3 regions of the Streptomyces sp. NPDC101227 genome follow, and region 2 is predicted to be linked to each of the others. Evidence: riboswitches for the same ligand, from Rfam matches in the RefSeq annotation. Region 2 holds a riboswitch; each other region holds the start of a gene.
What was found. A riboswitch is a leader RNA that binds a small molecule or an ion and turns the genes downstream of it on or off. The one in region 2 is predicted to bind cyclic di-AMP.

Region 1 (5,596 bases), on a different contig from region 2:
GGGCTGTGTTGATCATGCCGAAGGCGTTGGGCCCAATGAGCCGCATGCCGTACGAGCGGGCCTGGCGGAGCAGGGCCCGCTGCCGCTCGCGGCCTTCGGGACCCGCTTCGGCGTATCCCGAGGACAGGATCAGCACGCCCTGGACTCCGTGTTCGCCGCAGTCGCGGACGACCTCGGGGACATGGTCGGCGGGCACGGCGATGACCGCCAGGTCGACCGGGTCGGGGATCTCGCGCAGCGAGCGGACGGCGGGGACGCCTTCGGGGTCGAGGCGGTCCATGCCCTCGGGGAAGGCGTGGTTGACGGCGTGGGCGCGGCCGGTGAAGCCGGAGTCGAGGAGGTTGCGCAGGGTGGAGCGGCCGACGCCTCCGGGGGCGCGGCCCACTCCGATGACGGCGACCGAGCCCGGGGCGAGCAGCCGTTGGACGGAGCGGGCCTCGGCGCGCTGCTCCCGGCCGCGCATCACGGCCATGGACTGCTCGGTCGGCTCCAGGTCGAATTCCAGCCGGACCACGCCGTCCTCGAAGGTGCGCTTCTGGGTGTAGCCGGCGTCCGTGAACACCTTGATCATCTTGGAGTTCGCGGGCAGCACCTCGGCCGCGAACCGGCGGATGCCGCGCTCACGGGCCACCGCCGCGACGTGCTCCAGGAGGGCGGAGGCGACACCGCGGCCCTGATGGGCGTCCTGGACCAGGAAGGCGACCTCGGCCTGGTCGTCCTCGGGGTCCTTGGCGGGCAGCCCCTGGTCGTTGATCCGGTCATAGCGGACGGTGGCGATGAACTCGCCGCCCACCGTGGCGGCGAGGCCGACGCGGTCGACGTAGTCGTGGTGGGTGAAACGGTGGACGTCACGGTCGGACAGACGCGGGTAGGGCGCGAAGAAGCGGTAGTACTTCGACTCGTCCGAAACCTGCTCGTAGAACGAGACCAGCCGCTCGGCGTCGTCGGGGGTGATGGGGCGGATCTGCGCCGTGCCACCGTCGCGCAGCACCACGTCGGCTTCCCAGTGGGTCGGGTACGCGTGATCCGGCTGCGTCTGCATGCGGATAAGCGTACGGCGGGGCACTGACAACCGGCTCGGCATGCGTACGCTCGGTTTCAACGGAGCGTTGCCGGAGCGCTGCCGGAGCACTCCGGCAGCGTGAGAGACTGGTCTAGACAACTGTCACGTGACTTGAAGGGCATCACCATGGCTGAGCGCCGCGTCAATGTCGGCTGGGCAGAGGGCCTGCACGCCCGCCCCGCCTCGATCTTCGTCCGTGCGGCCACCGCGGCCGGCATCCCGATGACGATCGCCAAGGCCGATGGCAACCCCGTCAACGCGGCCTCCATGCTCGCCGTGCTGGGCCTGGGCGCCCAGGGTGGCGAGGAGATCGTGCTGGCCTCCGACGCCGAGGGCGCCGAGGCCGCGCTCGACCGCCTGGCGAAGCTCGTCTCCGAGGGCCTGGAAGAGCTCCCCGAGACTGTCTGAGTCGAGTCCTTCGGGATCCTTTTGCTTTCTCTGCCCGCGACCCCGCGGCGGCGACCCGAAACGGTTGCCGCCGCGGGGTCGTTTTATTGACGGCGAGGGCGTGGGCAGCGGGCATGGATCAACCGCGGGACGGAATTGCATGCAGTCGCTGAAACCGATTCACCGTACGGGCATACCGAAATCAGGGATCGCCGATTATCCGGGCGGACGCGCAGCGCGGAAATACCGGCATCACGAATAACGGGCACCATTACGCACCCCGCGGAAAATCCCGCACCCCTTTGTATACAGACCTCATGTTAATTACGGGCACGCGCCGTGTTGACGGGCCGTTTCGCATCCCTCACCGCGGCTGCGGCAGTCCGCAGCCGGTACACCGGAAGGGAGCGTTCGATATGAGTCGCCATCAGGGCGCGGGCCCGCTCCGCATCGCCCCTGGCCACCGCGTCCAGCACCGCGCCGTGTTCCTCCCACGAGTCGGTGGCCCGCGCGGGGAGTTCCACGGCGTACATCCACTCGATCTTGCGCCGTAGCTGCGTGAGCAGCGCCGTCAGACTGGGGCTGCCCACCGCCTGGGCGAGCGTCTCGTGGAACCAGCCGTCCAGTTGGCGCACGTCCGCGGGGTGACCGTGCCGGGCCCGCTCGCGGCCGAGCCGTACGAGGCCGCGCAGCACCTTCAGGTGGGCGGGGCTGCGGCGGACGGCGGCACGGGCGGCGCCCAGCGGCTCCAACAGGGCGCGGATGTCCAGCAGATCGGCCGCTTCCTGCTCGGTGGGCTCGGCGACGCAGGCGCCCGCATGCTGGCGGGTGGTGACAAATCCCTCGGACTCCAGGGTGCGCAGCGCCTCGCGGACCGGGACTCTGGAGACGCCGTAGCGGGCCGCGAGAATTTCCTCGATCAGCCGGCTCCCCGGCGCGAGCGCGCCGGAAACAATGTCATCGCGAATCGCCGTGCACACCGCATGCGCGGAAAGATGGCCTCGCATCGTCCGTGCCTCCGCCGTAATTCCCGGGAAACGCCGCCGATCGGCGGGTTTTCCGTGACTCTATTCGACCGGGACGACTTTTCCGACGGGCTCCGGGAATTCGGCGATATTTTTTGGCCAGGTGCCCGGACGGCCGGCGGCGGCCGACCGCCGGATACGCGGAAGCCCCGGCCGACGGCCGGGGCTCCACCAGGACACGCGGGGTGTCAGACGCCGACGCCGTGCGAGCGCAGATACGCGATCGGGTCGATGTCCGAACCGTAGTCGGGGCCCGTGCGGGCCTCGAAGTGGAGGTGCGGCCCGGTGACGTTGCCGGTGGCGCCGGAGAGGCCTATCTGCTGACCGGGGGTGACGGTCTGGCCGACCGAGACCCCGATGGACGACAGGTGGCCGTACTGGGTGTACGTCCCGTCGTGCATCTTGATCACGATGTTGTTGCCGTACGAGCCGCCCCAGCCGGCCTCCACGACGGTGCCCGAGCCGACGGCGTGGACGGAGGTGCCGGTGGCGGCGTGGAAGTCGATGCCGGTGTGACTGCCGGAGGACCACAGGCTGCTGGAGGCCTTGTAGCCGGTGGAGATGTAGGAGCCGGCTATCGGGGCGACGAAGGCGTTGAGCCGCTTGCGCTCCGCCTCGCGGGCCGCGCGCTCCTTGGCCTCCCGCTCCGCCTTGGCCTTCGCCTCGGCCTTCTTCTTGGCGGCCTCGGCGAGCCGCTGGGCCTCGTCGGCCGCCTTCTTCGCCGCGGCCTCGGCCTTCGCCTGCACTGCGGCGGCCTCGGCGGCCGTCTGCTGCGCGTCGGCCTGGGCCTCGACGCGGCTGGCGAGCTCGTCGCCCATCACGACGGCCTGCTGCAGGCCGGTGTCCTCGGTGTGCATCTCACCGCTGGCGGCCAGCGCCGGCGAGGCGACGGAGGCGACGACGCCGGTGGCCGCGAGGGTGGCCATCCCGGCGATCTTGCGGGTCGTACGGGCCGTGCGGCTGGCACGACGATGCTTCCCGGTGGCACGGGTGAACGCCATCTGGTGGCTTGTCCTTTCCTTCCTTCTCGCCTACCGGGTTAGCTGACGGGTTCGGAGCAGGAAGGTCTCCTACGGGCTCCTCCGAAGAGGGGCCCGATTCACCCCAGGGGACATGTGGGTCCCCGGCTCCCCTGGCTCGCGCCGTACGGGGACTCGGCGATGACTGTCCGGTGCCACTGTTGTGGCGGACCTGTGACGAACAGTCGGACCGACGCTAATCGGGACATCTTTCAATCGGCAAACAGAACCTGCCCTTTGTGCCGTACGCCACAAGGACACCGGGCAATCAGACGCAATATTCCGGACATACGACGGCTCCCGTGGCGGTCGTGCACCACGGGAGCCGTTGCGTCGATCGATGGCCGTCTCGTCACCCGGCCGGTCCCTGACGGTTTGTCAGGCAGTGGGTCTCAGCCGCTGACGACCGTCACCTCGCCGATGCCCAGTTTCCTGACGGGCTCCGCGATCTGCGCGGCGTCACCTACCAGGATCGTCACCAGGCGGTCCACGGGGAACGCGCTGACGGCGGCCGCGGTCGCCTCGACCGTCCCGGTCTCCGCGAGCCGGGCGTACAACTGTGCCTGGAAGTCGTCCGGGAGGTGCTGCTCCACCTGGTCGGCGAGGGTGCCCGCGACGGCCGCCGCGGTCTCGTACTTCAGCGGCGCGACCCCGACGAGGTTCTGCACGGCCACATCCCGCTCGGTGTCCGTCAGCCCCTCTGCCGCGAGGGTGCGCAGCACCTGCCACAGATCCTGCAGCGCCGGCCCGGTGGAGGCGGTGTCCACCGACCCGCTGATGGCGAGCATGGCGGCGCCGCTGCCGTCCGCGGAGGAGCGCAGCACCTGGCCGAAGGCACGCACCCCGTAGGTGTAGCCCTTCTCCTCGCGCAGCACCCGGTCCAGCCGGGAGGTGAGGGTGCCGCCCAGGCAGTACGTGCCGAGCACCTGCGCGGGCCAGACCCGGTCGTGCCGGTCGGCGCCGATACGGCCGATCAGCAGCTGCGTCTGGACGGCTCCGGGGCGGTCGACGATGACCACGCGGCCGGTGTCGTCGGCGGTGATCGCCGAGGGCTTCAGCGGCTCGGTGGTGGAGCCGCGCCAGGCGCCCAGAGTGTCGGCGAGCGCCGCGTCCAGGTCGACGCCGGTGAGGTCGCCGACGATGACGGCCGTGGCCGTGGCGGGCCGCACATGGGCGTCGTAGAAGGCGCGGACGGCCGGGGCGTCGATGCGCTCGACGGTCTCCTCGGTGCCCTGGCGGGGCCGCGACATCCGGGACGTGGCCGGGAACAGCTCCTTGGACAGCGCCACCGCGGCCCGGCGCGCCGGGTTGGCGAGCTCGTGCGGGATCTCGTCGAGGCGGTTGCGTACCAGCCGCTCGACCTCGCTTTCCGCGAAGGCGGGGGCACGCAGCGCGTCGGCGAGCAGGCCGAGCGCGCGATGCAGCCGGGACACCGGCACCTCGAGGGAGACCCGCAGGCCGGGGTGGTCGGCGTGCGCGTCCAGGGTGGCGCCGCAGCGCTCCAGCTCGGCGGCGAACTCCTCGGCGTCGTGCTTGTCGGTGCCCTCGGACAGGGCGCGCGACATGATCGTGGCGACTCCGTCCAGGCCCTGGGGCTCGGCCTCCAGAGGGGCGACGAGGTTGATCTCGACGGCAACGACCTGCTGGCCGGGGCGGTGGCTGGTCAGCAGGGTGAGCCCGTTGGCCAGTTGAGAGCGCTCGGGGGCCGGGAAGGCCCACGGCTTGGGCGCGCCGCCCTTGGGCTGGGGGTGGAAGTCCATGGTGGTCGCGGCGGAATCTGCGCGGGTGGTGGAGTCGCTCACCGGTCCGCCTCCTCCTTCTCGGTGTCGGCGGCCGGGTCGGCCGGGGCGGTCGGCTCCGTGGGCTCGTACACGAGCACCGCGCGGTTGTCGGGGCGCAGCCGGGCCTTGGCGACCGCCTGCACCTCCTTGGGGGTGACGTCCAGGACGCGCCGGACGGCGGTCAGCGCGAGCTGCGGATCGCCGAACAGGACGGCGAAGCGGCACAGTTCGTCGGCGCGGCCACTGACCGTGGCCAGGCGGTCCAGCCATTCGCGCTCCAACTGGGCCTGCGCGCGCTCCATCTCCTCGGGGCTCGGCCCC
Region 2 (5,596 bases):
CACCGTGGCTCCGGCACCGCGACCGGCTCCTTCGGCCGCCGCGAGGACAAGCCGCGCTGGAAGCGCAACGGCTGATCGCTGATCCGCTGATCCACCGCAGGGCTCGTACGACACGCAAGTGCCGTACGGGCCCTGCGCGTTGGGTGCCGCGCGGGCGGCGGTGACGCCGGTTTCTCCGGCCCCGTCGAGGAGTCCGGGCGGCCCGTCGAGGGGGCCAATGGGTAATGCCTTCGGGCTGCGGCGCGTCCTCGGGCTATGCTGCTCGGTGCGGGCCATTAGCTCAATTGGCAGAGCAGTGGACTTTTAATCCATTGGTTCAGGGTTCGAGCCCCTGATGGCCCACCGGTTGAGTGCTGGTTCTGACGTCCTGTGGGGCTGTGACCAGTGGATTGGCCCCGGTACGCGAGAGCGGCCGGGGCCTTTCGCATATCCGCGCCACCGGCCCCGTGCAGCCGCGGCCGGTCCTTCCGCTTCGGTGCCCGGACTCGCGTGACCCGTACGGCCCAGGACAATTCGCTGACCGGCCGCGCACCCGAAACCCTTGGGAGTCGACAGCCTTGGCGGTGAGAAGAGGCCGGTGCGGATGCTTGGAGGCGGCGGGAACCGTACGGGTGCACAGGAGCGGGCGGCGCGCCGCGCCGGGATGACCCCGCTCGGCCGTCGCCTGGCCCGCTGGCTCCCCGCCGTCCTGATCGTCGGCGGCTTCGCGTTCGACATGAGCACGCCGCCCCAGTACACCGCCGCGCCGTTCTTCTCCGCGGCTCCCTTGATCGCGGCGCCCCTCTTCTCCCTGCGTGCCACGGCCGTCACGGTGATCGCCGCGGCCGTGAGCGAGTACGTGGTCGTCATGTACCACAGCACGAAGGACAACACCGAGTCGGTCACCGAGGCCCTGACCGTCTTCGTCGTCGCTTTTCTCGCGCTCGGCATCAACCGGGTCGTCCGGCGCAGCGACGCCCGGCTCGCCTCCGTACGCGATGTCGCCGAGGCCGCCCAGCTCGCCCTGCTGCCCACCCCGCCCGACCGGATCGGCGGGCTCGCGGTCGCGGCGCGCTATGTGGCCGCGCAGGCCGACGCCCGGATCGGCGGCGACCTCTACGCGGTGCAGGAGACGCCGCACGGCGTACGGCTGATCGTCGGCGATGTCCGGGGCAAGGGGCTGGAGGCGGTGGAGGCCGCGGTGGTCGTCATCGGCGCCTTCCGGGAGGCGGCGGAACAGGAGGCCACCCTGGAGGCGGTGGCGGGCCGGCTGGAGCGGGCGCTGCAACGGGAGGGCGGGCGGCGCGCGGGGCTGGACCAGGTCGAGGGGTTCACCACGGCCGTCCTGGCGGAGATCCCGTCCGGCACGCACTCCGTACTGCGCGTCCTCAACCGTGGTCATCCGGCCCCGCTGCTGCTCGCCCCCGACGGCGGGCTGTGCGAGCTGAGCCCCGCCTCGCCCGCGCTGCCGCTGGGGATGAGCGAGATCGCGGGGTGGCCGGACCGGGTGGACGAGACGTTCTTCCCGGCCGGTTCGCTGTTGCTGCTGTTCACGGACGGGGTGACCGAGGCCAGGGACCGGGCCGGCCGCTTCTACGACGCGCCGGACCGGCTGCGCGGCCGTCACTTCCCGGGACCGGATGTCCTTCTGGACGTGCTGGTCGACGACGTCGCCCGGCACACGGGCGGGCCGCAGGCGGACGACATGGCGCTGCTGGCGGTGCAGCGGCCGCTGGGGGAGTAGCTCGTCCGGCGGGTGTGGCTAGATCGTCCGGCGGGTGCGGTTCATCCGGCGGGTGTGTTCTCGGTGAGCAGGCGCAGGCTCGCGCCGTCCGGGCCGGTGAGGGCGACCGGGCGCTCGTCCAGCGCGAGGGTCAGCAGGTGGGCGTCCTCGGGGCGCGGGGCGTGCTGGGCCGGGGCGGCGATCCAGGGGAGGACGGTGTGGTGCTCGTGGGAGATCCAGTGGCCGGGGCCGTCCCGCTCGGCGAGCAGCGACCGTACGAGAGCGGCGAACTCCTCGCGGCGGGCGAGCGGGAGGGTGCCCAGGACGGCCGTGTGGAAGATGACCAGCGTCGCCTCGGACGGGGCCTCGGCGGCCAGCGCGGGCAGCTCGTCGAGGAGATCGCCGCGCACGATCCGGGGGCGGGGCGCGGGGCGTACGGCTTCCACGGCGGCCGCGAGCCGGTCGGCACGGTCCTGGCTGTGGGGGCTGTAGGCGCCGTGGGCGCCGTGGCTCTCGTCCGCGGGCCAGCGCAGGGCCTGGAGCCAGCGGAGGTCGTCGCGTTCGGCGACCGGGTCGAGCGGGTCGGGGTCGATGCCGGCGCGCCAGACGATGTCGGGGAGGCGGGTGAGGGCTGCCGGCGCGACGGGGGCGGGGCCCGGGGCGTGGCCGGGGCCTGCGGTGCTCGTACGGCACACGAAGGTCACCGGGCTCCCGGGCGCCCCGAATTCCGTTCCGGGGCCCGCGCCGTCCCCCTCGTACCGGTAGCGGTACCGATCGGGCTGCAGGCACAGGCCCGCCGCCGCCCCGACCTCCAGCAGCGCCAGCGGCTGCGGCAGGCGGGCGAGCAGCGGCAGCAGCGTGGCGCAGTGCGCCGGTTCGCCGGTCCGGTCGGCGCGCCGCATGATGACGGCACGGACCTCGTCCCAGTGCCGGACGGTCCACTCGCGCCAGCGTCCGTAGGCCGTCTCGTCGCGCGGTCCCAGCTCGGCGTGCGGCCCGTCGAGATAGCGGACGGCGGCCAGGAGGAGGGTGGGCCGCTGTTTGTTCCCGGCCGGCAGCGATCCCGACAACAGATCGCAGAACTCGGCGTCGTGGCTGATCCGGGCGGTCAACTCCGCGTGGGCGTCGGACCGTCCCCGCGCCTGCTGCCAGGAGAACTCCCGGTACCGATCCGCCACTGTCTGCGCGCTGTTCACGACGTTGACCACGTTGACGACCATGATCCGACGTTACTGCTCTCACGCTGCGTAATGAGCGGGCACCCCTCCGCATAACAACTGACGCACAATCACCGGAAGATCGTTTAGCCGGGCCCGGTCAACTCGCCCCCTTTGTGACCCTCGTGGGCGAAAAAGTCCATGCCAAAGCTCATGCGGAGCGCATACGGATTCCCCGGAAGGCTTGGAAAATGGCGGCGATCTCTATTACTGTCCGATAACGGAGCGCGGTCGTCCCAGCCGTCGCAGAGGCGGCGCCGCGCGCCTACGCCGAATCCCGCAAGCGCACGCCATGCACGTCGCACGTCATCACGGCACGCAGGAGCACCCGTACGGATCGAGCGCATGTGCACGGACGGGCGCCAGTGGGCACTGAACATCGCCGACCGGCACCGCACCGCACGACCGCTCGTTCCATGCGACCCGCGCCCCCGCGCCGCCCGTGCTGTCCGCGTCATCTGCACCATACGCACGATCCGCACCATCTGTACGGCATGCATGAACTGCACCGAGGGAACCGGGGAACCACCACCTTGGGGTGAATCGGACGCCTCCCACCAGAGGCGCCCGTAGGAGACCTTCCTGCTCCGAACCCGTCAGCTAACCCGGTAGGCGTGAAGGAAGGAAAGGAGTGCGCCCCAGTGGCGTCCAACAGGCCTGCCCCCGAGGTTCCGTCCGCCGCCCACCTCGATGACCGGGGTCCGTTCGACGACGGAGGCCGTTTCGAGGGCCCCGGAGTCGTCTACCAGGGCGGCGTCCGCGACCGCGAGCGCGACGGCGCGCGCGACGGCGACGGACCGTGGGAAGAGTGGAACCCCACCGAGGAGTCCGTCCGGTCCGTCCGCGGCAAGCACCGGGTGGCCAAACAGCGCGGCGGCGGACTCGCACGCAGCGGTACGGTCCTGGGCGTCGGCGTCATCGCGGCGGTCGGCGCGGGCGGCATGGCATCGGCCGAGGGCCGCCCGCCGGTCCCGATCTCCATGCCCGACATCGGCGGCATGGCCCACGACATCGCCGAGAAGCTGCCGGACGCCGAGTCCCTCCCCGGCATAGGCGGCCTCATATCCGACTCCGGGCCGTCGGGCTCCGGTACGGGCGCCGACTCCTCGTCCCCCCACGCCGCCGGCCCCCTCTCCCAGGCGGGCCTCACCCAGCACGAGGCGGCCCAGGGCACCGGCGCCGGCGAGGCGCTGCGCCACCGCATCCTCCAGCAGGCCGACGCGCAGCAGGGCGCCGCCGAGCAGGAGCAGCGCGAGGCCGCCGAAACCGCCGCCGTCGACCGGGCCGAGAAGGACGCCACCGCGCACCACGCCGCCGCCGAGAAGGCCGCGGCCGCCAAGCGGGCGGCGGAGCTCGAGGCCAAGCGGCAGGCGGCGGAGGCGGCGCGCAAGAAGGCCGAGGCCGAGCGCCTCGCCGAACTGGCCAAGAGCTTCATCACCCCGGTGGCCTCCTACACCCTCACCGCCAGCTTCGGCCAGGCGGGCGACCGCTGGGCGGCGGACCACACCGGGCAGGACTTCGCCGCACCGACCGGCACTCCCGTCAGGGCGGTTCACTCCGGCACCATCACGCAGGCGGGCTGGGCCGGTTCGTACGGCTACCGCCTCGTCGTCACCCTCGACGACGGCACCGAACTCTGGTTCTGCCACCTGTCGTCCATGGTGAAGACCTCCGGCAAGGTCAGCACCGGCGACGTCATAGCCCGCGTCGGCGCCACCGGCAACGTCACCGGCCCGCACCTCCACCTGGAGGTCCGCCCGGGAGCCGGCGATCCGATCGACCCGATGCCGTGGCTGCGGGACCACGGGCTGAACGTCTGATGTGACGGGGGGGGAGGCGAACAACCTCCCGAAGCGACCTGCCGGAGCACCTCCCGGGAACAACATCCCGGAGCAGCTCCCGGGAATAACTTCCCTCCCCCCAACGCTGCAACAACGCATGACCGCAACACGCACCCCCCTCGGCTCGCTCTCCGTCTCGCCCCTCTCCCTCGGTGGCAACGTCTTCGGCTGGACGGCGGACGAGGCCGAATCCTTCGCCGTACTCGACGCGTACGTGGCCGGCGGGGGCAACTTCATCGACACCGCCGACGTCTACTCGGCCTGGGTCCCCGGCAACCAGGGCGGTGAGTCGGAGACCGTCATCGGCAACTGGCTGGCCTCCCGCGGCAACCGCTCCGACGTCGTCATCGCCACCAAGGTGGGCGCCCGCCCCGACCTCAAGGGCCTGTCCGCCGCCACCATCAAGACCGCGGTCGACGCGTCCCTCACGCGCCTGCGCACCGACTACATAGACCTCTACTACACCCACTACGACGACGAGTCCCTCGAGGTCGGGGAATTCCTCACGGCCCTCGACGACCTCGTCCGGGCCGGCAAGGTCCGCGAGATCGCCGCCTCCAACATCTCGGCGAAGCGCCTGGAGGAGTCCCTGGCCTTCTCCGCCCGCGAGGGCGTGGCCCGTTACGTGGCCCTCCAGCCCCACTACAACCTGGTCTCCCGCGACACCTACGAGGGCGAGCTCGCCGACGTGGCCGCCCGCCACGGCGTGGCCGCGGTCCCGTACTACGCCCTCGCCTCCGGCTTCCTGACCGGCAAGTACCGCCCGGGCACCACCGTGGACAGCGCCCGCTCCACAGGCGCCGCCCAGTACCTGTCCACCGACCGTGGCCCCCGCG
Region 3 (5,596 bases), on a different contig from region 2:
ACCTGCCGGTCCGTGGCCCGGCGCGTGGCGAAGCCGCTCGGCCCCTTGGCGCGCGACGAGGACAGCGAGGACCCGATGCCCCCGCCGAAGCCTCCCCCGCCACCGCCACCGCGCGACGACAGCCCGCCCATCGAGGCGGACGGCGTGGCGGGACCCGTGCGCCGCCACTCGACATAGTCGTCCGGGATCTCCTCCAGGAAACGCGAGGGCGGGTTGTACGAGGGCTGGCCCCAGGCGCTGCGCATCGTGGAGCGGGTGACGTAGAGCCGCTCGCGGGCGCGCGTGATGCCCACATAGGCGAGCCGGCGCTCCTCTTCCAGCTCCTTGGTCTGGCCCAGGGAGCGCATATGCGGGAAGACGCCGTCTTCGAGGCCGGTGAGGAAGACGACCGGGAATTCCAGGCCCTTGGCGGTGTGCAGGGTCATCAGCGTGATGACGCCGCTGCCGTCCTCGTCCTCGTCGGGGATCTGGTCGGAGTCGGCGACCAGCGCGACCTGCTCCAGGAAGTCGGAGAGCGTGCCCGGGTTCTCCTCGCCGCGCTCCTGCTCGAACTCCAGGGCCACGGAGGCGAGTTCCTGGAGGTTTTCGATCCGGGTCTCGTCCTGGGGGTCGGTGGAGGACTGGAGCTCGGCGAGATAGCCCGTGCGCTCCAGGACGGCTTCCAGGACCGTGGCGGGCCCGGCGCCGGACTCCACGATCGTGCGCAGCTCCTCCATGAGGACGTTGAAGCGCTTGACGGCGTTGGCGGAGCGGGCGGCCATGCCGTACGCCTCGTCGACGCGGCGCAGCGCCTGCGGGAACGTGATCTTCTCGCGGGAGGAGAGGGCGTCGATCATGGCCTCGGCGCGCTCGCCGATGCCGCGCTTGGGGACGTTCAGGATCCGGCGCAGCGGGACGGTGTCCTCGGGGTTGGCGAGCACCCGCAGATAGGCGAGGACGTCGCGGACCTCCTTGCGCTCGTAGAAGCGCACGCCGCCGACGACCTTGTAGGGCAGCCCGACCCGGATGAAGATCTCTTCGAAGACGCGGGACTGGGCGTTGGTGCGGTAGAAGACGGCGACATCGCCGGACTTGGCGTCTCCGGCGTCCGTGAGCCGGTCGATCTCGTCGGCGACGAACTGCGCCTCGTCGTGCTCGGTGTCCGCGACATAGCCGGTGATCTTGGGGCCGGCGCCGGCGTCGGTCCAGAGGTTCTTGGGGCGGCGGTTCTCGTTGCGCTCGATGACGGCGTTGGCGGCGGACAGGATCGTCTGCGACGAGCGGTAGTTCTGCTCCAGCAGGATCGTGGTGGCGTCCGGGTAGTCCTCCTCGAACTGGAGGATGTTGCGGATCGTGGCGCCGCGGAACGCGTAGATCGACTGGTCGGCGTCACCGACGACGCACAGCTCGGCGGCGGGCATCTCGTCCGTGCCCGGGCCGACCAGCTCGCGGACGAGGGTGTACTGGGCGTGGTTGGTGTCCTGGTACTCGTCGACGAGGACATGGCGGAAGCGGCGGCGGTAGTGCTCGGCGACATCCGGGAAGGCCTGGAGCAGATTGACCGTCGTCATGATGATGTCGTCGAAGTCCAGGGCGTTGGCCTCGCGCAGCCGCGACTGGTACATCGCATAGGCCTCGGCCAGGGTCTTCTCGAAGCCGTCGGCGGCCGTCCCGGCGAAGGTCTCCTCGTCGATGAGCTCGTTCTTGAGGTTGGAGATCTTCGCGCTGAAGGACTTGGGCGGGAAGCGCTTGGGGTCCAGGTCGAGGTCGCGGCAGACCAGGGCCATCAGGCGCTTGGAGTCGGCGGCGTCGTAGATCGAGAAGGACGAGGTGAAGCCGAGCTTCTTGGACTCGCGGCGCAGGATGCGGACGCAGGCGCTGTGGAAGGTGGAGACCCACATGGCGTTGGCGCGGGGCCCGACGAGGTCCTCGACGCGCTCCTTCATCTCGCCCGCGGCCTTGTTCGTGAACGTGATCGCGAGGATCTGGCCGGGGTGGACATGGCGCTCGGCGAGCAGATGCGCGATGCGGTGGGTGAGCACCCGGGTCTTGCCGGAGCCGGCGCCGGCGACGATCAGCAGCGGGCTGCCGTGATGCGCCACGGCGGCCTTCTGCTCGTCGTTGAGCCCCTCGAGCAGCGCGGCGGGGTCGACGACGGGGCGGGCGGCGCCGTCGCGGTAGTACGCCTCCTGGGGCACCGGTGCGTCGAAATTCCCGTGGAACTTTCCGTCGAAGAGGTCAGCGGGAATCTCCTCCGGGGCCGGGCCGTGCTCGTCCTCGGGGGGCGGCGGGGGCTCGTCCTCGTGCTTGGGGCCGAGGTCCGCCAGGAAGCTGTCGTCAAAGAGGCTGCTCATCGCCCACCGAGTCTAGGCCGCCGCACTGACAGCCCGCCGCCACCTCTCCAGATCCGGCCCCCGGCCCGCGGCCCGCATCCCCGAGATCGCGTTAAGGTCACAAAAAGGTTTCGGGCATATCGAACATCAGCCTTCACAGGAGTCACACGAGTTGGCTACCGTGCCTGCTCGGGCAGCCCGTTTCCCCGCGGACGACAGCGTCTGCACGGGCCGCCTCCGCCGAGTCCGGCCCTGCCACCAGGCACCCGGAGCCGGGGACCCACCAGCACCACCGGGGTGAATCGGCCGGTGCGGCCGCCAGCAGCGGACGCATCGACCGTAGGGCAAGCCTTCCGTCATCGACACCGCCCGAACCCGACAGCTAACCCGGTAGGCGGTCCACGGAAGGAGTCGCCGGCCTTGGCGTCGCACCGCAAGCCGCGCACCCGCATACTCACCTCGCCCGGGAGCCGTCGTACGGCCGCCGGGCTCACCACTGCCGCCCTCGCCTCGGTCACCCTGCTCTCGCAGTCCGCCGACGCCGCCCCCAGGGCTCCCAAGCCCACCATCGAAGAGGTCAAGCAGAAGGTCGACGGGCTCTACCGTCAGGCCGAGGTGGCCACCCAGAAGTACAACGCCGCCAAGGAGGGCGCCGAGCACCAGCGCGCCACCGTCAACGGCCTGCTCGACGCCGCCGCCAAGCGCGCACAGAAGATGAACGAGTCCCGGCGCGAGCTGGGCACCTTCGCCTCCGCGCAGTACCGCACCGGCGGGATGAACCCCACGACGCAGCTGATGCTCGCCAAGGACCCGCAGGAATTCTTCGACCGTACGCACCTGATGGAGCGGCTCACCGGCCGGCAGAAGCAGGCGGTCACCGACTACCAGGAGCAGCAGGCGGCCGCCGCCCGGCAGCGGGCCAAGGCGACCTCCAGCCTGGAGCAGCTCCAGAGGACGCAGACCTCGCTGCAGGAGTCCAAGCGGTCCGTCCAGGAGAAGCTGGCCGAGGCGCGGCAGCTGCTGTCCCGGCTGACCGCGCAGGAGAAGGCGCGGCTGGCGGAGCTGGAGCGCCAGAAGGAGGCGGCCGCCAAGCGCCGGGCCGATGAGCTGGCGCGGCAGCAGGCCGAGAAGGCGCGCCAGCAGGCGGAGAAGGAGCGCCAGCAGCGCCAGAGCGGCGGCAGCACGACGGGCGGCGGCTCGACCGGTGGCGGCTCCACCAGCGGCGGGTCGACCAGCTCCACCCAGGTGGAGAAGGTGCTCGCCTTTGCCCGCGCCCAGATAGGCAAGCCGTACGTCTGGGGCGCGACCGGCCCGAGCTCCTACGACTGCTCGGGCCTGACCGCGGCGGCGTGGAAGGCGGCCGGGGTCGATCTGCCGCGTACGACGTGGGACCAGGTCAAGGTCGGCCAGCGGGTCGCGACCAGCGACCTCAAGCCCGGTGACCTGGTGTTCTTCTTCGACGACATCAGCCACGTAGGCATTTACATAGGCGACGGCAAGATGATCCACGCACCGCACCCGGGCGCCAACGTCCGGGTGGAGTCGATCTACTACGACCCGATCTACGGGAGCGTGCGGCCGGCCTGAGCGGCGGCTGAGCGGCTGGTTCGAACGACTTCGCCCCCTACGGGGCTCCCCTAAGGGGGCCGCAGGCCCCTACCGCACAACTGCCCCGGACCCACCCCCCACACGCCACCGCGCGGTCGTCCTCTCGAAGGGACGACCGCGCGGTGAGCCGTATGTAGCGGGTGCCCGGTCCGGGGGCCGGGGTGGACGCCGGAGCCGAGGTGCGGGCGTCGAAGCCGGGTTCCGGGCGGCCGGAGCCGAACTCCGCAGGGCCGGTCTCAGGTCCAGAGCACCGCGATGAAGATGTTGGCCATCGTGAGCCCGCCGACGGCACCGAAGAGCGGCTTGGCGATCTTCTCCTCGTCCCGCTTGACGTAGACCAGCGCCAGGATCACCACCAGGACGGCCATCTTGATGGCGATCTTGATGTTGTTGACCGGCTGGTCCTGGGCCTGGTTCAGCCCGACCAGCACGATGCCGGTGACCAGCATCGTCAGCGCGCCGTGCAGCATGGCCGGCACGAAGCGGGCGGCCCCCGCGCTCATCGCCTTCATCTGGGTGAGGAAGCCGCCCAGCAGGGAGGCGATGCCGATGATGTGCAGGCCGACGAAGATATTGATTACTACGTCCATAGTGCGGGATCGTATCCGCCGCATATCACGCGCCTTCCGGCAGGGCGCCGGTAATCGCCGCTTCGATCATGGCAGGCCGCGCACGGCCCCGTACGCGGCGGACACTCGCTCATCCGCCCGCCACTCGCGGTCGAAAGCCGTCAATTCCGGCCAACTGGGCGCTATGCCGTGACGTGCAGGTTTACCGTCCTCACTCCAGGCGGCCGACGAATGCGCGGCCCGTACGGAAGGAAGTGACGGCCACCGTGGCGTCGCACCGCAAGACCAAGCAGCACCCGCCGGCACCGCTGGGCGGCGCCCGCACCGCCCGCACCGCCCGCACCGCCCGTACGGCCCGCACCGCCCGTACGGCCGCCGCCCTGGCCCTTGCCGGTGCCGCGGGCGTCGCCGCCTTCGACGGCACCGGCCAGGCCGCTCCCCGCCCCACCCCCGCCCAGGTCAAGGGCCGGGTCGACGCGCTGTACCAGGAGGCAGAGGTGGCGACGCAGCACTACAACGGCGCCAAGGAACAGGCCGATGCCGCACGCGCGGAGCTGAGCCGGCTCCAGGACGAGGCCGCCCGCCGGACCCAGAAACTCAACGCCGCCAAGGCCCAGCTGGGCACGATGGCCGGAAACCAGTACCGCTCCGGCGGCGTGGACCCGACCGTACGGCTGATGATGTCCGCCGATCCGCAGCGCTATCTGGACGGCGCCACGATCCTGGAGCGCGCGGGCAGCCATCAGGCGAACGCGGTGGCCGGATATGCGCGCCGGCTCGGCAGCGTCCGTCAGATCCGCGACCGCGCCGAGGCCACCGCGGAGCGGCTGGAGCGCACCGAGGGCACGCTGCGGCGCCAACGCGTCACGATCGTACGGAAACTGGACTCCGCCGAGGCGCTGCTCAACCGGCTGACGGAGCAGCAGCGGCGGCGGATGACGCCCGAGGCCGACCCGTCCGGGGCCCCGGACGACGCCGGAGCGCAGGCGCCCAACTCCCGTGCCGCGCACGCCGTTTCGTTCGCCTACGCCGCGCTCGGCAAGCCGTACGTCTGGGGCGCGACCGGCCCCTCGGCGTTCGACTGCTCCGGCCTGACCCAGGCCGCCT

Region 1: linked by a shared signal. The riboswitch ahead of ACIRPT_RS31855 (M23 family metallopeptidase) and the one ahead of ACIRPT_RS23250 (M23 family metallopeptidase) in region 2 are both predicted to bind cyclic di-AMP.
Region 3: linked by a shared signal. The riboswitch ahead of ACIRPT_RS16320 (NlpC/P60 family protein) and the one ahead of ACIRPT_RS23250 (M23 family metallopeptidase) in region 2 are both predicted to bind cyclic di-AMP.

What each region holds. Positions count from the first base shown of each region.
Region 1 is NZ_JBIWOD010000017.1:151,122-156,717, reverse strand. It holds gene ACIRPT_RS31870 (GNAT family N-acetyltransferase) at 1-1,042, opposite strand, end outside; gene ACIRPT_RS31865 (HPr family phosphocarrier protein) at 1,190-1,471, shown strand; gene ACIRPT_RS31860 (GntR family transcriptional regulator) at 1,771-2,457, opposite strand; gene ACIRPT_RS31855 (M23 family metallopeptidase) at 2,664-3,476, opposite strand; cyclic di-AMP (ydaO/yuaA leader) riboswitch at 3,489-3,645, opposite strand; gene ACIRPT_RS31850 (M16 family metallopeptidase) at 3,887-5,254, opposite strand; gene ACIRPT_RS31845 (M16 family metallopeptidase) at 5,293-5,596, opposite strand, start outside.
Region 2 is NZ_JBIWOD010000009.1:327,814-333,409, forward strand. It holds gene ACIRPT_RS23230 (DEAD/DEAH box helicase) at 1-75, shown strand, start outside; tRNA gene ACIRPT_RS23235 (tRNA-Lys) at 270-342, shown strand; gene ACIRPT_RS23240 (PP2C family protein-serine/threonine phosphatase) at 584-1,723, shown strand; gene ACIRPT_RS23245 (DUF2332 family protein) at 1,765-2,922, opposite strand; cyclic di-AMP (ydaO/yuaA leader) riboswitch at 3,416-3,549, shown strand; gene ACIRPT_RS23250 (M23 family metallopeptidase) at 3,561-4,739, shown strand; gene ACIRPT_RS23255 (aldo/keto reductase) at 4,858-5,596, shown strand, end outside.
Region 3 is NZ_JBIWOD010000006.1:268,473-274,068, reverse strand. It holds gene pcrA (DNA helicase PcrA) at 1-2,333, opposite strand, end outside; cyclic di-AMP (ydaO/yuaA leader) riboswitch at 2,541-2,725, shown strand; gene ACIRPT_RS16320 (NlpC/P60 family protein) at 2,733-3,899, shown strand; gene ACIRPT_RS16315 (hypothetical protein) at 4,157-4,510, opposite strand; gene ACIRPT_RS16310 (NlpC/P60 family protein) at 4,744-5,596, shown strand, end outside.